3 regions of the Zhongshania arctica genome follow, and region 3 is predicted to be linked to each of the others. Evidence: predicted binding sites of a transcription regulator. Region 3 holds the regulator's gene; each other region holds the start of a gene.

Region 1 (2,273 bases), 670 kb from region 3:
GTGCAGGTCTCGCGGCCCACATTTAAAATAATATCGCCCTGCGCAACATGCATTTCACCTGGAATCATAGAGCCTCCCTTCTTGCAGCGAGTAGCCGCAAATTCTTTTAAACAATGGGGTTGTGCACGGTAACTAGCTTGGTGCCATCTGGAAACGTGGCCTCAACCTGCACTTCATGAATCATCTCGGCGACGCCGTCCATCACATCATCGCGACCCAAGATCTCGCGCCCTGCGCTCATCATTTCTGCCACGCTGCGCCCTTCTCTTGCGCCTTCCATCACCTCGGCGGAGATCAGTGCAATCGCCTCTGGATAATTTAATTTCAAGCCCTTGGCCTTGCGACGCTCCGCGAGCAGCGCGGCGGTAAAAATCAATAATTTATCTTTATCTCTCGGACTCAGTTCCATCGCAGTAACTTCCCGTTTTCACATTGTGTGCTCTTATCTAAGCACACCTAAGTATTCCAAATTCGCGGCGGACACGCGGCCCGACCATTCAATAAAGGCCGCAATTGCGACCACAACCAAATAAAACCTTTGCGACACTGTTCCGGTGAATTCCCCAAGTAACGCGCCAGAAAAATATCGCGCTTTTGCGATAGGCCCCACTCTGCCGGCAACCAGCCGCGGCTGACAACAAGCTCGGCCAAGCCCTCTCGCAAGGTGTCCATCATGTGTTGGTCGCATTGCAGCGTAGCAAATAAGGTGCCGCTGACCGACATTCCCCCCATCCCCCAGGGTGCATCCAGCATTCTGCTGCCGCCAAGCCACTCGGTGCGCTCTTTCAGCAACACAACACCATCTCGACTAATATCAATTTTCTGGGTACAGCGACCACGGCTAAAACATTCACCACTGGCGCGACGCCCAAGCACCACAATATCCCAAGCGCATAGAGAGGCATTGCCATGCAGAGCAAAGTGGTTACTCAACTCGGCCTCTGCGCCTTCAAAAATAATGGTCTCCTGCGGGAGCCACTCAAGACAGGCATCGTTGCCGATGTATGCCGACACACCCTGCGACTGGACAGTTTTAGCTGCGTCACTGCGATAGACCTTACCGGCGGATGGCGTGGTTAGCAGAGCATGGGCACCAGGATCAAGATTCAAAGCCACCCGCAAAGCGTCACCCGGCACCATTCCTCCGGGCGGATGAAGTAGGTAAACGTGACAGCATTCTTCTTCTGGGTAGAACGGACGCTGCACACGCAACGGCCCCTTATGTAGAGATCGCACCAAATCAGTGCGGATCTTGCCTGCTCGAAAACCTAGCTCAATCGACGCTTGCCAAGATTTAGTTGGTATCAGCTCGGCGCTTGTCACTGGCGATAGGTCTGGTGTGCTTGCACGGGCCGTCAAGGAAGGATCCTTTTATAGGGGCATTTATCGTTAGAGTTAGCGATGACGCACGGCATGTTTATGTTTACTCCAGCGCGACGTCACTCCTGAACAACAGCAATATCTGTACCATCACTGTGCATAGCGGCACCGAGCTGCGCCAAATCAGTTCCTATATTTAATATTAGCGCACCAAGGTAAAGCGCGTGACAGTATTGAATCGGTTTTAATCTCAGTGACAGGCGGCGCGTGACTTCATGCCAATGGCATTTTTAAGATACACTTAGCCTTATTACAGAGGCGAATACCCCATGGCCAAACCCGATTTTATTTCTCAGCTGGCGCAGCAAGCCGGCCGCTTAATTAACAACGGTCCTGAAATTCAGCAGGACATCGAAGAAAAAGTGCAGGTCTTACTGCAAGGCGGTTTCAGTCGCTTAAATATGGTTTCTCGCGACGAATTTGACGCCCAAGTCGCGGTACTCAATCGGACCCGCAGCAAGCTAGAAGCCCTAGAAAAACAACTTGCCGAACTGAGCGCTCAGTTAGAAAGCCAAGCTGCAGACAAGACGTAAGTTTCAAGCCCAAGCTATCTGCGGTTTTTACCTGGGCCGGGATTTTATTCTCGGTATGGAAATACCCCATTAAGCAGCCTTCAAGGATGAAGACATGCCGCTAGCCACCATTTACAGTCGCGCCAAACTGGGCATTAATGCTCCGCTAGTCACCGTTGAAGTCCACTTATCTGGCGGGCTTCCCGCCTTCAATATTGTTGGTCTACCTGAAGCCTCTGTGCGCGAAAGTCGCGACCGGGTGCGCTCAGCGCTGATTAATTCGCGCTTCGACTTTCCCGTCAGTCGCATAACCGTCAATCTCGCGCCGGCGGATTTACCCAAGGAGGGCGGCCGCTTTGATCTGCCAATTGCAGTTGGCAT
Region 2 (2,273 bases), 2.1 Mb from region 3:
AACCACCGACAGCCATCACAACAGCAACTTTTAACTTGTGACGATTTTTCATCACCCATTCTTCTTGCAATGGCTGCCCCATACCGACAAGTAGAATATTGGCACCACTGTTGTTAATTTTTTCGATGAGGGCGTCACAATTATCTTTATCAAAGAATCCGTTGTGGGTACCGGCGCTTTGGAGCGATTTATGACGACGTAGCATCGATGCCATAGCCCCCTCGGCAATGCCTTCTTCGCCACCCAGCATATATATACTCTGCCCGTTACGTGCTAGCTGCTCACACAACAGCGGCAACATATCGGTTCCATTAATATTACCCTTGCGACGAATGCCCGTACGGCGGCAAGCTACTTCGATACCGCTGCCATCGGGAAAGACATAATCTACGCTATTCAACGTAGTTCGGAAGGCGTTGTCGTCATAAGCAAGATTGAGGGTATGAGCATTTGCAAAGAAAATGCTTGTCTGGCGGCCCGCTTTGATGTCTCCATCAATGTGGTTTAGCGCACTATCCATACTGACATTCTTGATATTTACACCAAAAATTTGAAATTCCTCGGCGTCGCGCAGTTCCGTATTGGAGCTGTAAAGCATACCTGCCAATAAAGACTTTATAACAATCGCAAGATCTGTCTTTAAACTAGCTTTACTCGAGTATTCCCTGTTGCATGCAGCCTCATCGATAAAATCCAGCCCAGAGATACGACGTAACTCAAATAAGGAGAACATACCCGGCAAGGACTCATCGGCACTAGGTGACGGCGCATGGCCGATGGCTGTAATACGATGACCTACAAGAGCAAAATCACCACGAATAACATTCAAAAGTAACAGTACTCGACTGAGAGTTGCTCGCCCACGAAGTGAGTATGTTTTGACAGGCAACTTCGAGGCACCACGTAAATTATGCACATCCAACACTTTTCGACGATACAAGTGCTGAAGAAGAATATGCGCTAAGATTAACGGGCATAATGATAGAACGGTGATCGCAGCAATAATCCGATCACCGATACGGTTGCTAACTCTCACTGGTGTTGATAATTTTTCTGATGTGAACATGGCTGCTCTCCTGTTTGTATGGAGGGTGTATCGCAACCGATGTGCCACAAACGCTTAAGAATATAAGCGCATGATATATATAGTCTTTTTATGATTTTATCGATTTTTTAAATATGTAAAAAGAAAATAAATCGCGGTATGATTTGCAAATTGCAAAGCGGCCTGCAACATCAAGGCATGCCGCTAAATTTTTAAATGAGGTTCTGCCGCATTGATCGAATCGCAGCAACATAAACAAAAAACCAATTCGGCTAGTGTTTGGGAGTACGCTTTCACCCGCACAGGAGCCACGATACTCTCAATGATTCTGTTCGCGGGTTTAATTTGGACAGCAGGGTTTCTCGAGGCCCAACAGACAAGTAGGGTACGCAGTGAACAAGAAAACGAGCTACTTAGAGAGCTTTCAATCTTAAGGGCTAATCTAGAGTCCGCCTTAAACGCCAAGCTCTATCTCGTTCAGGGCCTAAGTGCAATGGTCCACGCAAACCCCAATTTTAATGAGGAAACTTTTCAAAAATTCGCCAGTGAGTTGGGCGACGGCGTACGATCTGTTAAAAGCTTACAGCTCGCACCTGACGGCGTTGTGACCCATGTCTGGCCCAAAATGCAAAACGAGGACGCAATTGGACATGACCTATTAGCCGACCCAGAGCGTCGTGACGCAGCTGAGAAAGCAATAATTGCCAAAGGTATATGGCTTGCCGGCCCGCTGCACTTAATTCAGGGAGGCGAGGCTCTGATTGGCAGATTGCCGGTTTTCCTAGAGCGAAACGGACAAGATTTCTTTTGGGGCTTCGCTTCAATCCTACTAGACTTCCCCTCCCTGCTTAAAGAGGTTGGCATAAGCGAGTTTGCCGCAAAGAATCAGCTTGCTATTCGCGGGCGCAATGGCACAGGGGAAAAGGGTGCGGTTTTCTTCGGTAATGCATCGATCTTCACTACGGATGCATTGCTTAGTAACATTCAATTGCCGGCCGGAAGTTGGCAGCTAGCTACCTTACCAAGGATGGGGTGGACTAATACTTGGCCTGATCTCTCTCGCAATAGACAAATCGCTTTTTTTGCATCGATGTTGGTCGCTTTAATAGGGTATTCACTTCTGCGGCTACCGAGCATATTACAGCGCTCAATAAGTCGAGCTACTGAAGCACTTAGCAAAAGTGAACGGCAATTTCGTGACGCGATCGAAGCCCTTCCCGACGGTTTC
Region 3 (2,273 bases):
AATTCCAGTGCTGCCTAAACGTTCGCGGGCGAGCAATTCATTGAATAACTCGTCAGCGTTAAATTCGGGATTGTCGGCGGTAATACCGGCGGCAATATATTCTAGTAAGCGTTTCTTACTGGTGACGGACGCACTGTATTCAGTGCGTCCGGTAGTGAGTATTGATTCAAGTGTCATGATAGTTACTTGTTTAACTGCGTTTGGAACCGAAGGCCTTAGCGGCCCAGCGATTTCTCTTTGTGTTTAATTAATTGACGATCAAGCTTGTCGGTTAGACTGTCAATTGCCGCGTACATGTCTTCTGATTCACAGGTTGCAAATAAATCTGCGCCGGCAACATGCACCGTCGCCTCGGCCTTTTGAACGAGTTTTTCTACCGTCAGAGTGACGTCAGTATTGGTGATATTGTCAAAGTGTCGCTGCAGTTTTGTCAGCTTATTGTTTACATAATCGCGGAGGGCGGGGGTAACGTCTACGTGATGACCACTTACAGTAATCTGCATAATTTGCTCCTTCATCGCTTAAAAATGCTGGCGCCTCGCGGCGAGTCGCTGCTAGCAGTGATCCTTAGATCACTACATTATACTAGTCGCTTCCGCTCATTTGAGGGCGGAATAACCAGTGATTCTCTGTATTTTGCAATGGTACGCCGCGCAACTTGAATACCCTGTTCGCCAAGCAAGTCTGTTATTTTACTGTCGCTTAAGGGTTTGCGAGGGTTTTCTGCGGCCACCAATTTTTTAATTAAGGCGCGTATCGCCGTGCTTGAGCACTCGCCGCCAGTATCTGTAGATACATGGCTTGAGAAAAAGAATTTTAGTTCAAAAATACCGCGTGGCGTGTGCATGTATTTTTGCGTGGTGACCCGCGAGATGGTGGATTCATGCATACCGACGGCTTCGGCAATGTCGTGCAATACGAGTGGCTTCATTGCCTCTTCGCCATATTCAAGAAAGCCGCGTTGGTATTCGACTATCTTGGTCGCTACTTTCATTAGGGTTTCATTGCGACTAATAAGACTTTTAATGAACCAGCGTGCCTCTTGGAGATTGTCGCGAATATAGTCATTATCACTGCTATTACTGCTTTGGCGAGCCAGTGACGCATATTGGGCATTTATTTGAATTTTGGGCGCAATGTCTGGATTTAGTTCTACTAACCAGCGACCTTCTTTTTTGCTAACAAAAACATCGGGAATAACGTATTCAGTGTCGTCGCTGCCAATCGCGTTACCAGGAGTGGGGTCTAGTGATTGGATAAGTTTTAAAATATCGCGCAACTGCTCTTCTTTGAGACGACAGCGGCGCATAATTTGGTTGTAATCGCGGTTGCCCAGTTGTGCCATATACTGGCTAACTACTAGGCAGGCTTCTTCAGCGTAAGGCGTATTCTGGGGCAGCTGTTTGAGCTGGATTAAAAGGCATTCCTGCAGGTCTCTGCCGCCAACGCCAGGCGGATCAAATTGTTGGATGAGGTGTAAAACAGCGTTCACCTCTTCAATTTCTATCGCATCGCTATTAAAACCTTCTACCAGTTCCTCTGGGCTTACCGTCAGCCGGCCTTTTTCATCGATGGCATCGATAATCGCGGCGGCGATCATTTGGTCAATATCAGATAAGCGGCTCAGATTGAGCTGCCAGCGCAGGTGGTCTTGAAGTGAATCTGAGCTGGAATTTCGATAATCGTTGTTGTAGTCATTGTCTTCGCCCGAGGCGCCGCTGCCCGAGCTACTGCCACTGCCGCTGGTTTGGAATACGTCATCCCATTGGCTGTCGACCGGCAGGTCTTCGGGAATGTCGCTGCGCTCTGCCCATTCAGTATCTGCTTCAGGCAGAGGCGCTTCTATCTCGTTGTCACTGGCTTTTTCAGGTTTTTTGGGTTCGGCGGAAGTCGGTTCGATATTGACTTCTATGTCGCCGTCGTCATCACTGATTTCCAGTAGTGGGTTAGAATCTAGCGCTGATTGAATTTCTTGCTGAAGGTCTAAAGTGGACAGTTGTAATAGACGAATTGCCTGCTGCAGCTGGGGTGTCATTGTCAGGCTTTGGCCGACTTTTAGCTGTAGCGATTGTTTCATAGGCGGTGACTTCTACAACGTGAATTAAGTGGTAATGCGAACGAAATTTCGTTCTACCGGCACGTGATATGCCTCTATGTCAGTGTAGTCGCGACACGGTTTCCCTGCAATACCTGTGCCGATTCATTTATACAGAACAGTACTTACAGCGTAAATTTGTCGCCGAGGTAAATATCACGAACGATCTGGCTATTGA

Evidence for each region. The regulator sigma-54, encoded in region 3, starts transcription at its own class of promoters, with help from an activator protein. The targets are predictions, from matches to a motif close to TGGCACANNNNTTGCNNT.
Region 1: a site for sigma-54 is predicted at 1,453-1,470, ahead of AB4875_RS02590 (urease accessory protein UreD). Genes of this name have one in related genera too.
Region 2: a site for sigma-54 is predicted at 1,096-1,113, ahead of AB4875_RS14945 (WecB/TagA/CpsF family glycosyltransferase). Genes of this name have one in related genera too.

What each region holds. Positions count from the first base shown of each region.
Region 1 covers NZ_JBFRYB010000001.1:567,837-570,109, reverse strand. The annotation lists gene AB4875_RS02600 (urease subunit beta) at 1-68, opposite strand, end outside; gene ureA (urease subunit gamma) at 107-409, opposite strand; gene AB4875_RS02590 (urease accessory protein UreD) at 457-1,359, opposite strand; gene AB4875_RS02585 (accessory factor UbiK family protein) at 1,650-1,913, shown strand; gene AB4875_RS02580 (YifB family Mg chelatase-like AAA ATPase) at 2,008-2,273, shown strand, end outside.
Region 2 covers NZ_JBFRYB010000001.1:3,303,802-3,306,074, forward strand. The annotation lists gene AB4875_RS14945 (WecB/TagA/CpsF family glycosyltransferase) at 1-1,066, opposite strand, end outside; gene AB4875_RS14950 (ATP-binding protein) at 1,368-2,273, shown strand, end outside.
Region 3 covers NZ_JBFRYB010000001.1:1,235,385-1,237,657, forward strand. The annotation lists gene AB4875_RS05615 (PTS sugar transporter subunit IIA) at 1-177, opposite strand, end outside; gene hpf (ribosome hibernation-promoting factor, HPF/YfiA family) at 216-503, opposite strand; gene AB4875_RS05625 (RNA polymerase factor sigma-54) at 581-2,077, opposite strand; gene lptB (LPS export ABC transporter ATP-binding protein) at 2,221-2,273, opposite strand, start outside.